3 regions of the Paenibacillus sp. Soil724D2 genome follow, and region 3 is predicted to be linked to each of the others. Evidence: riboswitches for the same ligand, from Rfam matches in the RefSeq annotation. Region 3 holds a riboswitch; each other region holds the start of a gene.
The links. Region 3 has a riboswitch for cyclic di-AMP ahead of ASG85_RS18470 (C40 family peptidase). Riboswitches for the same ligand answer to the same signal wherever they lie in the genome.

Region 1: it holds a riboswitch for cyclic di-AMP, as region 3 does, so the genes downstream of both, ASG85_RS35225 (NlpC/P60 family protein) here and ASG85_RS18470 (C40 family peptidase) in region 3, are expected to answer to the same signal.
Region 2: it holds a riboswitch for cyclic di-AMP, as region 3 does, so the genes downstream of both, ASG85_RS20855 (3D domain-containing protein) here and ASG85_RS18470 (C40 family peptidase) in region 3, are expected to answer to the same signal.

What each region holds. Positions count from the first base shown of each region.
Region 1 covers NZ_LMRY01000059.1:367,235-371,389, forward strand. Annotated here, with positions in the region: gene ASG85_RS35220 (hypothetical protein) at 1-467, opposite strand, end outside; gene ASG85_RS35225 (NlpC/P60 family protein) at 650-1,546, opposite strand; cyclic di-AMP (ydaO/yuaA leader) riboswitch at 1,549-1,709, opposite strand; gene ASG85_RS35230 (hypothetical protein) at 1,776-2,372, opposite strand; gene ASG85_RS39685 (hypothetical protein) at 2,802-2,936, opposite strand; tRNA gene ASG85_RS35235 (tRNA-Gly) at 3,624-3,694, opposite strand; tRNA gene ASG85_RS35240 (tRNA-Pro) at 3,712-3,788, opposite strand; tRNA gene ASG85_RS35245 (tRNA-Arg) at 3,805-3,881, opposite strand; tRNA gene ASG85_RS35250 (tRNA-Gly) at 3,890-3,964, opposite strand; gene ASG85_RS35255 (AIM24 family protein) at 4,067-4,155, opposite strand, start outside.
Region 2 covers NZ_LMRY01000024.1:12,845-16,999, reverse strand. Annotated here, with positions in the region: gene rnmV (ribonuclease M5) at 651-1,193, opposite strand; gene ASG85_RS20855 (3D domain-containing protein) at 1,398-2,537, opposite strand; cyclic di-AMP (ydaO/yuaA leader) riboswitch at 2,831-3,016, opposite strand; gene ASG85_RS20850 (ABC transporter ATP-binding protein) at 3,299-4,036, shown strand; gene ASG85_RS20845 (ABC transporter permease) at 4,039-4,155, shown strand, end outside.
Region 3 covers NZ_LMRY01000021.1:25,713-29,867, reverse strand. Annotated here, with positions in the region: gene ASG85_RS18495 (methyltransferase domain-containing protein) at 1-136, shown strand, start outside; gene ASG85_RS18490 (hypothetical protein) at 266-451, opposite strand; gene ASG85_RS18485 (hypothetical protein) at 516-749, opposite strand; gene ASG85_RS18480 (YdeI/OmpD-associated family protein) at 974-1,420, shown strand; partial or broken gene ASG85_RS18475 (DMT family transporter) at 1,450-1,765, opposite strand; guanidine-I (ykkC/yxkD leader) riboswitch at 1,855-1,957, opposite strand; gene ASG85_RS18470 (C40 family peptidase) at 2,081-2,557, opposite strand; cyclic di-AMP (ydaO/yuaA leader) riboswitch at 2,561-2,699, opposite strand; gene ASG85_RS18465 (hypothetical protein) at 2,865-3,683, opposite strand; gene ASG85_RS18460 (M1 family metallopeptidase) at 3,750-4,155, opposite strand, start outside.

The sequences.
Region 1 (4,155 bases), on a different contig from region 3:
TCAAACTTATCTAGAACAGTCCCATGGTGAGACCTTGCGATATGATGAAAGCGCCATGACTGATCCTCTTTTGTTAGAAAATAAAGCACGCGATTTCTTTGATTATTACTGAATTCCCTCGTCACACCAATCATGCAAACCTTTTCGCCTATACGAAGATACTCATCTACAACAAAGGATTTCAATCGCAAACGATGCACATTTTTCTGCTGAATATAGGCTTCCATCTCTTCAATTGTCCTTTGATCCTTCGGATCCTGTTTCGTTGCGTAAAAGACCTCTTTTATAAACGTATCCGTCTGTAGGCTTCTTGCCCCTTTGAAATGATTATACGTAAGAAAAAATCGATCAATGACTCCCCGAATCTCTTCTGGTATGGCAGGACCTTGTTCCACGATATACATGCTATTTGCTTTATTCGAATGTCTTTTTTTATAAAACCAACTTTTCCAGACACTTAATTGCATGCCGTTCGTGTCACCTGCTTTCTTCCAAACATTTCTTCATTATAGGCTAAAAACCATAAAATTTCGATAAAAATCGCAATATTTCGCGTAAAAAAAGAACATTTGCCTTCTATGCTTTCATTCGAAAGATTCATAGAAAACAAATGCCCGATGATTTAATCCTTTTTCACCACATGGCTTACTTACAGAACTCTTTTGGCTCCCACATATCTGGATCCCCAGTATGAACTGGCGAGACTATCTATCGTTACACCTCTAGACGTTGTCGCTGAAATGAATTGATCATTCCCCAGATAAATACCAACATGATTTACACTGCCTGCTGCAAAAAACACAAGATCTCCAACCTTCAAGTCTGTAACCCTGGTTCCAGCTTGATCGTACATTTGAACCGAAGTTCTGGGTAGATCAATGCCTTTAGCTTCGTACAAATAGCGCACAAATCCGGAACAATCAAACCCTCTGGGTGTTGTGCCTCCCCAAACGTATGGCGTGCCCATGAACGTATTTGCTGTTTGCACGATTTGATCAGACGTGGAAGGTATAGCTACCGCTGCTACCTTTGGAGCTGGTGCTGGTGGCGGTGCAATCCAGGCTGGCTTGTGCGACTTGCCATCGACATTCACAATCGCGATACGATTCGCTTCATTCCACTCAATCGGAGAACCGAATGTTTCAGTAATGAAACGCAAGGGTACATACGTATTACCTTGATAAAGCGTCGGACTGCTTTCCAGACTAATCTTCTTACTGTTAACGATCGCTTGCTTCTCGTCGGTTGTAAGTTGAATCGTCTGCTGCTTGCTCTTCAACGTGACCACTATTTCGCTTTCTTGCTTCGCCCAGCCTACTTGATAACCCAATTTCTCAGACAGTACTCGCAAAGGGACTTGCAGCGTTCCTGCGTTGTCAATAAATGGCTGTACTTCTGGGAACTGAACCAACTCATCATTGACCTGGACTTTTACAGTGGATGAAGATGAACCTGATGCTGCTTGAACCGAGGGAGCGGACAAAATGGATACTGCCGCACCAACAAGTGCGCATGAGCAAATAAAGCTTTTTGTGAAAAATTTCAAAAACCTTGCCTCCTTGAAGCCTCCGAGGTTAGTTGACGGGTTCGGGAAGAGGTTTCCCTAGCGTGCTCAGTTTAGTAAAACAGCCGAGCATTCATTCACCCCAAATTAAAGAAGTCCCCCGTACCGGAGCTTTTGCTGCTCCGAGATTCGGCATTTTTTGTCTATGTTAGACTAGCATAGTTGAACTATTACTTTCAACTTTTGCATAGTGGTAATAGTTTCCATAGAGTTATAAATGCAAAGCAAAATCTGAAATAAACGAGGCAATCAATAGAACGGCCATGACACCTCCCGCAAGACGTGTACGCCAAATTAAGTTTCCGTCTGTTGTCATTTGTTTTGACAGTTTAGCGGTATTACGAAGTGTGTGGAAGTAAAGGATAGAACCTGCAACCACGAGAATAATCTCAAGAGCAGCGCTCACCCACGGCCACTGCCACAGACTAAATCCTACTAATGGAAGTCCTCCAGCATTCCCCGGTAAGAATGGCATATCTGTACGATGAACGAGAAGATCAAGTATCCAGTGACTGAAGGTAAGCCCTCCTATAGCTGCGCCTCCTCTTTTGCCCCACAACTTCCAAGCCAATAGTCCTGATAAGATAGCAATGAGCAGCGCCCCAACTAATGAGTGTGTATAGTCAGCATGAATAATCCCTTCCCCATATCCCGTACCGATGCTTGTATCGATCGTTTCAACACCAGAAAGATATAAAGGGACGAATACAACATCAAGCAGCTGAGTACTAAGCATGAGCGCCCAGATCGGCACCTCCGGTGTTCTTGCTTTCACTGCTGCAGCAAGCCCAAAATGTCCAGCAAACATTTACATTCCCTCCCTTTTCGAGCGACTGAGAACAAGACTTTCCAGCCATCCGCATAACACTGTAAATAAGAGCATAAATACAATAAATGACATGTCGAGCACCATCCCTTTCCACATGCTAATTTAATTAGTATATTAACTAATATAGTTAGTTTTGACAAGTGTTTTTTCCAGCACAAAGTAGAAGCCTGAACACCAACGTTCAAGCTTCGATTTCATGCATATGCGATTATGGCTTGAGACATGTCTATTTCGATATCGATCCACGTCCGCTTCAATGCGATGATATTGATATTATCACTATTGAGAAGTTATTATGCTTTTGATTTCGCTTGTAGTCACAGAAAATATGATGCTCCAAAAAGCCCGACGAATTGAATGATTCCTCTTTCGCTCACATTAGAACCAGATCCGATCGTGATTGGATCTCTAGTGTAATAAAGTGACTGGCTCCTTACGAAGATCAGTTGTCAGAATCACAGGCTTGGGCTGGTATCGGCTTATCCTTAAATCTTCACCGACAGGACGATCATCCTTCTCGGGTAAGTCCTTCGATACCTTCATGGACGGTCGAACCCCTGCGGAATCCCTCCTATCCGGACAAACAACTAAAGTTGTACTACGCACAACATTACTCAATCGAATCAAGCGTTTTCTCTACGCGTGTTGTAAAAAATGCAACAATTTAGACCAAAAGTGGCCTTTTAGAACGAATTAAGGCTAAATTGTTGTACAGGATACAACATCTCTAGCTAGGAGAGTAGGAAACCAAGGAAATTGTTGCACGAAGTACAACTACTTCCCTACTTATAAGCAAGAAAAATCCCTTATACAGGCATACTAATCCAGCTGCCCCCTTCACCCTAAACCAAAAAGCGAATCCATCGGTGTTAAATAGAGTGGATTCCCTTTGTTTACCCCAAACAAGGAAAAACGACTCCGTCGTCCTCCTGAGACGAGCGCGTTCGTCAAGGTAGATTTCGAAGCTAAAGTATAAAAAAACTTATACTTTCTTATCTACAGAAAAAGACCACCCGAAGGTGATCTTTTCACTTACTATGAAGCGGGCGGCGGGAATACTCCAAATACTTATTTRAAATGCTTCCTACGGAAGCGRCTAGYGGTATATTTGGACGCGCGTCCTACTTGGGTATATTCGATGATGYCTTCACGGACGGTCGARCCCATACGGCTTCTCTTCCTTYCCCGTTCAAACGAAAAAGAYCACCCGAAGGTGATCTTWTTCTGTRAAGCGGGCGGCGGGAATCGAACCCGCGCGATCAGCTTGGAAGGCTGAAGTTCTACCATTAAACTACGCCCGCATATTAAAAGGGATTGATGGTCGGGACGACACGATTTGAACATGCGACCCCCTGCTCCCAAAGCAGGTGCTCTACCAAGCTGAGCTACGTCCCGATGCGTATTATGAAAATGGCGCGCCCTGAGAGATTCGAACTCCCGACCTTTTGATTCGTAGTCAAATACTCTATCCAGCTGAGCTAAGGGCGCAAATTAGTTGGAGCGGAAGACGGGGATCGAACCCGCGACCCTCGCCTTGGCAAGGCGATGCTCTACCGCTGAGCCACTTCCGCATCGTATAATTGCTTGTCATTCTCGCTAACGTTTCTCCGAGGCGACAAGGAATAATATATCAGGAATCGAAGACAAATGCAAATGTTTTTTCTTTCCTTTTTTTATTTGATAAAAATACCGCCAAACGGCAGTACTTCTTTGGCAATACGACGCAATAGACTATCATTTTTCATATGCTCATCTAATTTGC
Region 2 (4,155 bases), on a different contig from region 3:
TGCTCAATTGAGGTTGCTGGACAAATAAATCCATATTGGCGGTTGAATGATGTTGTAGAAAGTGCAACAATTGTTGCCTAAATCTCGCCTTTCTCCTTTTGTTGTTGTATCATGTACAACAATTTGGTCCTATACAGGCCATATCGCACCAAATGGGTTCAAAATGTTGTACAAACTACAACTTCAAGTTGAAAATAGCCTTTGTACGTGTGAATTGTTGTAGAAAATACAACATTCGCAACCACTCCATCTACCCTTACAAAAGCTGAATGACTCTAAAATCTAATTTTGGAGTTATACCTACCAGTTGTGAGTAGAGCACAATGAATCAACAGTCTCGAAGTGCAACAATTGCTGCTCAAATTCCGTCTTTACTATTACATCTTGCTTAATATATATAACCCTTGGGACTAAATCCAGACTTTTTTCCAAAAATGGGTCAAAAATATTGTAAGAACTACCACTTCAACTTTGATATAGCCAATTGGAATGCGATGTTGTAGAAACTACAACAATGGCAACTACTGGAGTCCATCTACGTTCATAAAGTTGCTAAACGACTCTACGATATTTATCGTTTTCTAATCAACGCCTTTGTAAACCCTCAATACGTGGTGACAAGTGAATACTTACGCATTGTTTTCAACTCTTTACTTATCAACTTCCAAATGCTCCAAAGCCGCCTCAAATTCCTCACGCGAGATTTGAAACATTGCACAGCGCTTATAAAACTGCTTGCCATTGCAATAGCCAATTCCTAATGCTTTACCCACAATCAGCCGGCGAGAAGCCGCCTCAGCATGAACAATCAAACCTGCGGCCATGAGATCCTCCATGGTCAGCTGTGAAACCGCACCATCATATTCCGTGCGAAGGCTCTGTAGGGCCTGACGGATCGTTTCAGGCGTCGCATTCTCGACGCCGATATCCCCCTTGTACTCGGCCTGCTCCTGCGTAATGAAGGCATGCTTGCAGCCAGGCACCTTGGCTGCTACAATCTTCCGAATCCGTTCACCTGCGTGGTCCGGATCCGTGAATATAATAACGCCTCTTCGCTGCTGCGCAAGTGCAATACGCTTTAGTACGGCTTGTCCAATTGCAGAGCCGCCTGTTTCAATCGTATCCGCCTCTACCGCTCGGCGAATAGCAGCTGTATCGTCCTTGCCTTCGACGACAATTACTTCTTTGATCATAAGCAGTTCCCTTCCCAGTACCAAGGATAAACGACTCCGTCGTCCTTCTGGGACGAGCGCGTTTGTCAAGGTTGAGCTAAAGTATAGAGCTTATACTTTCATATTCAACGCAGAAAAAGAAGAGGGGTCCCCTCTTCTTTCGCCCAAGTTGTTACTTGGCAACGTATATATGACATTCTTCCCGCTGAAACTGACGTTTACACGTTAATTTTCAGATGGCTTTTTCGGTCCTACCACATACACGGTGTACCCTTGCTTCGTTCCGAATTTATTGGCATAACCATGATCTTCAAAGAAGACATCAATCATTTGACCTTTCACACCGCTGCCAATGTCTTCAGCCCGGCGGAAGCCAATGCCCTCGATGTAAACCCACCATCCTAGGGGGATAACTTTAGGATCAACAGCTATTGTTCTGCCTTCTGTCACGGTAGTTCCTGTATAGGTTTTACCGAAACCAGGAGTTCCTTCGGATTTACCTGTAGATGCCACGTCTGCCGAATAGGCAGTCAACTTCACATTCTTCAGGATTTGTTTGTACCCAAATGTTACACCATTCTTCGAAACCTCATCCACACTAGGTGATGAAGACGAGAGAACAACAACAGGGTTTTTCGTGCCCACGGACACGACTTTATTAATACTTTCTGTTTGTACTTCTTCACCCACAACTGCTTCCGCGACTAAAACACCATCTTCGAAAGTCTTTTCTTTCTTCTTCAAGAGTACGCCCTCTTTACCTTCTTGGACGACTTGCTCTTTGCCTTTGAGCAGCGATGCGTCGCTCTTCTTTTCCGTATCGAACGCAATCGGCTCAGTTACTTCCTCCGTCTCTTTTTTCACACGGACGATTTTGATTTCATCGCCTGAGCTCAGAGCGGCTGTCGGTTCGGGAGATAAACGATCGTGCTCCCCAAGTGCAATATGTAAACGTTGCAATGCACTTTCTACCGTTCTTGCAGTTGTGTAAACAGTGGTGGTCTTTCCATCAGCAGTCAATTGAATCGGTGAGGCATGTTCGATGACAATTTTGTCTCCACCCTTGATTGTTGTCGTTGGTGCAGTAGAAATTTCATCGTGTTCACCAATCTTTATGGCTTGTTCATCCAGTAGGCGTTGCAGGACCCATTGCTTCGTTTGCACAACAGTTTCTTGTCCATTCACAACCACGGATACGCTCTTGGTAGCCGTACCGTACAACAACACCAAAAACATGAAAGTCATTGCGATTGAAATTATGGCTAGACTTAAAATCAAACGCAAGTTTTCATGCTTCCATCGCAATGCGAAGGACATGCTGGATGATCGTTTTACATGGGTCTCGCTAATAGAGATACTGCCCACTTCTTCGGTCCTCCTTCAAAGCCTCGCCGCCAGGTTACAGCATGATTAGATTTGACGCGACTAAGGTTTTTTAGTTTAACTTAACGTGTTCGCCATCAGCAGTACGGTGCTATACCGCTGCCTTCTGGTCGTCCCACACCAGTTTGCCTATTCAACATTCATATGAATTCCGGGCAATTTTTAGTCGTCCGAAATGTGTATAGCCCTTTATGAAGACAAAAAGCCAGCAAGAAGAGGACTCTTCTCGCTGGCTTAGTTGGTATAATAAAATACACAAATAGCACGCACGACAATCGTTACCTCTCTTACGCTTACGAGGTTAGCTGACGGATTCGGACGTGAGAGTCGCCCTACTAAGAGCATACGAAGTATACTCAAAGATTCACCCCTGTTACTCACTCTGTTCACTCAAGAAGCATGCTTCTTCAGCTTACAGTGGTTCCCCCGTTCCCATAAATGGAACTCAGCGAATGGAAAAATGGCAAATTGGTTATTAAGTTATTATGAAAAGTATATTACGCTGTTAATCTTAACCTGTAAAGGGATTAACACCTACTAAAAAGGGCTAAATCAACTAAAATTCGCTTAAATGAACAATAAAACAGCTTTATATCTACTTATATCTCACTTTCACGTACGTATACTAACTCTTTTCAACTTTCCACCCCTAAACTAGGCTTAAATTACAAATTTGTTTATAATGATCGTATAGGAAAGTGATTCATAAATACCAATAATTTGCTAATCAGGGAGGCAATGAGATGGGCTCCATTCTACAAGTTGACTCTTTATACGGGGGATATTTACCAAAAAAACCTGTTCTTCATGACCTAACCTTTTCTATCCGTCAAGGTGAAATGATGGGACTCATCGGACTTAATGGTGCGGGTAAAAGTACGACAATCAAAAACATTCTCGGCCTTCTTCAACCGCAAAAAGGATCGATTCGAATCAACGGACTCACTTTAGCTGAAAATCCTTTGTCCTATCGCGCAACTTACGCTTATGTACCCGAAAGTCCTGAGCTCTACGAAGAGCTTACGATCCGAGAACACCTTGAGCTAACCGCTATGGCCTACGGTTTGTCGAAGGACGACTATTTGGCTCGATCTAGCTCCCTTTTGGAGCAGTTTCAAATGAAGGACAAGCTGAACAGCTTCGCCAGCCATTTATCCAAAGGAATGAAACAGAAAGTCATGATTATGAACGCATTTCTGATCGAACCCTCGTTATATATTATCGATGAACCCTTTCTCGGCCTTGACCCTTTAGCGATCCGTTCCTTATTAGAATTAATGGTCAAAATGAAACATAAAGGAGCATCATTCCTCATCTCATCGCATATTTTGTCAACCATTGAAAAATATTGCGATAACTACGTTGTCCTTCATCGAGGTCGCATGGTTGCGCAGGGTGATTTAGTCGAATTACGCGGGCAAACCGAACTTCCGGGAGCGTCACTAGACGACATTTTCTATAAGCTCGTACAAGGGGATTAGTTATGAGAAATATGGACATCAACACCCATACCTTATGGCAGCAAAGATTCGAACATTATATGAAGGAATCCATGGGCTATTGGCAATACGCAGCGCGTAGTAATTTCATCGGTCTCGTG
Region 3 (4,155 bases):
TGACGGATCCATGCATGAAATTATCAAAAACTACTACTCGTATGATGAACTGAATGACATTTTTAAGCCTTTATCTCAGCATTTGCGAATATTTGTGGGAAGCAGCTTCTGGTATGTCAGCTACACAGTTGCTTAAGAGTGTAGATAGTTTATCGGCAGCAATTAATCACGATATCCATTAGACCAACAAAAAAAGCTTAGTCATGGCCCGCGGCTGCTTTCTGACTAAGTTTTTTCCATTTGAAATTCAACATCGCCAATCTAATTATTTATTACTTTCGGTTTCATTTTGTCGTCTTTTCATTACGTTATTCACTAAATTTTGAGTTGCATCTTGCGTGGATGCAGTTACGTTTTCAATGGCGTTCTGTACATAATTCGTTGCGGATTGTACCCCGTTTTTAAAGATACTCGTTTTGTTTTGATCAACGTTATTTGTATTGTCAGACATCGTTCATACCTCCAATGATAGATTACCTATTGATCTCGTCGTTTTCCATAATCCCGTTTAACTTCTACTCAGCGTCCATATCAGCGGCGGCATCGAAGACGTTCGCCTTCGGCACCTGAGTTATATCTTCCTTTTGCTGCACCCAGTAACCGACGTTACGGTACCAGTACTGAAACGAATCGTCCAATTGCTGCTCTCGGTTACGATCCTCGTTAACATCGGAGTCAACTTCTAGCTCCTCTCCGAGAAGCCCGTTATTACGATTCTGTTTCCGATTGATATCATCCGATGTATTCATGTTGAATTTCCCTCCTAAACATTCTTATCCTGTTGATCTGACTCAGCAGTTACGTTAGATCAAATCTGAACCTTACATCATACCGCCTCTCCATCCTTGTATGGATTAATCTGCATTGATAGGGTCCGATTTATTCAGAAAAGTATGGTATAATTTCCCGTGAATTGTCATCTAAAAGAGTGAGAACGATGGAACCTTATTTGTTCAAAGGGGGAACAAGCAAAATGGGGGTAACATTCACCGCTTCCGTTATGCAAGCACAGGGAAAAAACGCCACTGGAATTTCCATTCCAGCCGAGGTTATAGCTGAGTTGGGTGGACATAAGAAGCCGAGTGTCACCGTGAGCCTTAACGGTTACACCTATCGCAGCACTGTAGCAGTTATGGGGAATGAGTTCCTCCTTCCATTGAGTGCAGCCCACCGGGAAGCGTCTGGTTTGAAGGCTGGCGACCAGGTGGAAGTTATACTCAACCTTGATCTTGAGCCTCGAACCGTTGAGATTCCTGATGACCTTAGGGAGGTATTGTCTTCTCAGGACGGTGCAATCGAGGCCTTTGAAGCGTTGGCATTCTCGAAGCGGAAAGAATTTGTCCGGCAGGTGGACGATGCCAAAACGCAAGATACCAGGCATCGTCGAATCTCAGGAATCGTCACCAAATTGAGCAATTGAGCATGACATGACGTAGTTTTTCGGACCCCTTAATGCCCAGAAGTAAATTTAAGGCCGAGAACGCCAACTAAGATCAGAATCATGAATAAGATCCTTAGTAATGGGTTCATCAAGAAAAAGGGTGCCGATTATAATTGCACCAACAGCGCCAATTCCAGTCCAAGCCGCGTATGCTGTGCCGATGGGGAGAGTTTTCGTTGCTGCCGCTAGAAAATAGAAACTTACAATCATCCCTGCGATCGTGACGCTGGAAGGAACTAACCGTGTAAAACCATTAGAAAATTTTAATGAGATCGCCCATACTACCTCAAATACACCTGCAATAACGAGATATAACCATGCCATGATGAATCACTCCTCTTGAATTTGTTCTACGTTCCTATTTAGTCGCAAAAAAAGGAAAAAGCCTGGAAGTTATATCGCTTAAGCGATATGACTCCCGGGCTTTTTCCCCTCCGTGACCACAGCGTATTCGCTGCGTGTTTCCCCTCGGACCAGTCTGGCGATGAACGCCACGGAACCCTAGAAAACAATATGCCGCTATTATAGAACGGCTAACATACGATGTCAAGTTACAGGATTAGTAAATGAATAAAAGCCCTGAAAGCTGCTCTTTCGAGCGGGGCTTGTCCGGGCTTTATTCATGAATCGTGCAAGAATTTACTTGGATTCAGCAGTTAATTGGTTATAGATATCATCCCACAGAACACGTCGGGCTGATACATACCGCTTCGCATAATAAGATTGGCTAAGTTTGCTTTTCACTATACCTTCATCGGATGCAGAGTGAATGAATTCACCGTCTCCAAGGTAGATACCCACGTGAGAAATACCTTTGCCGCCGCTTGTGTCAAAGAACACAAGATCACCTTTACGAAGATCTTTTTTGTCAATCCAGTAGCCTTCGTTATTTTGAGATGATGAGCTATGAGGAAGATCAATGCCGAATTTGTCGAAAACGTATGCGGTGAAACCAGAGCAATCAAAGCCCTTTGTGGTCGTTCCCGCCGTTCTGTACGGAATTCCTAGCAATCCGTCAACCGTTTCATCCAAAGTGGATTGTGCCGCTGACACGCTTCCTAAACCGATACTCAAAAATAAAACAAGACTAAAAACAAGAGCAACAATCTTTCTCAACTGCTTGTCTCCTTCCGGTGCCTACGAGGTTAGCTGGAGGGTTCGGTTGAAGGTTCCCTATGATCCCTGTCTGGCAAGATCAATTCACCCGGTGTGGTTCCCCCGTTTCCCCAAGAAATGAGGAATTCGGCATGAAATATTTGGTTTTTTGATGCTAGTCCTTGTAATTCGTCATAAACATCGAAATTCCTCCTTTTCTATGCGATTTGCCTTAAAAATATGTAAAATATTTCGGAAAACGCAAAAAAAAGCCCCTTTTGCAAGGGGATGAAACAAGATGAGCTAATTTCAGCTTATTTTATTGTTTTTAACCGTCCATTTTGGCAGATAGAAGCTGATATTGGGAAGTTATGGCCCACATTTGAAAGAAAATGTGGAAAAGCGGAAAGAGCTGATAAATGATTAGCGCTACCAGACCTGCCCATATGTAAGTTGCTGTGACAGTGACCCCTGCCAATAGTCCCGAGGCGAGCAGGAGGATAAGCGCAAGCCCGATAATAGGAAGCAAACTGCGAACGAATGTGATGACAGTGGACAAAATGCCAAGTTTGGCAGCAATCGCGAATTGCACGTACATAAAAAGAAGATGTATGAGAAAGCCATAGACGAGCATGCCCAGCAACCAAGGCAGCAATTGGAGAGCTGCTTGCTCATACGAAGTGGTATGTGCGAATTGCCTCTGCACTTTTGGAAACAGCCATATGAGCGGCAGCAAGGAGAGCGAGATTCGAACGACATATGCAATTAGGAATGGGAGCATGAGCTCCTTGATGCCTCGGAAGAAGCGATAGCCGGCATTTTGCTGCGAATGGGTCAGCGAATAGTAGACGCCGCTATTCATCATTGGGGTGAGCAGCATACGAATAACAAGTAGAGCAGCCAGCCACCAAAGGTAGGAATGGCTAAGATCGGTTTTGACCAGTTGGAACTGTCCTTCAGCTAGAAATAGCTGCAGCGCTTGCTTCGGCTGCTCGCCACCTGGATAGCGGTGCATGAGAGGGACGAGAACACCCTGTACAAGCTTATACAGCAGGATGCCCCAGCCCATCTGATACAGGAACAAGACGATCGTGGCGAAAGGTTGCCGTAAAGCCGCCCTGAAGCCAGACTTGATATAAGTTGCCACAGTTGTCCCTCCTAAGAGTTTTCCGTAGGAAAACTTACTTTGAAAGCATTGGATAAGCCTAGCCGCTTACCAGGCGACCCAACCGAAAATGGCTTGCAGGAATTGAATGAGACCGAGATTCCAACGGATTTTCCACTTCGTATCCACTTGCGTTTGCATAAAATTATTAATGTGTTTATTTTCCAGCACGAGCGAGTAATTAGGATCAATTCGAACCCAGTCTACAGGAGTCTTGTGGGTTAATTTGAATTCGATACTGCTTTCTTTACCATCCCATGTTTTATCCAGCACTGTGCCGTCAGAGAAATGGAATTGGATGGGCACTTCGGGTGAATTGCCGCCTCGTTTGGAGATGAGAACGGCACTTTCGTAGGACTCTGCCCCTTTGCTGCCCACGGATTTGACGCGAATGCTCTCCACGGTGTAATCCATCATCATGGCGCCGTATACATACTGGTTGAAGAATTCATCC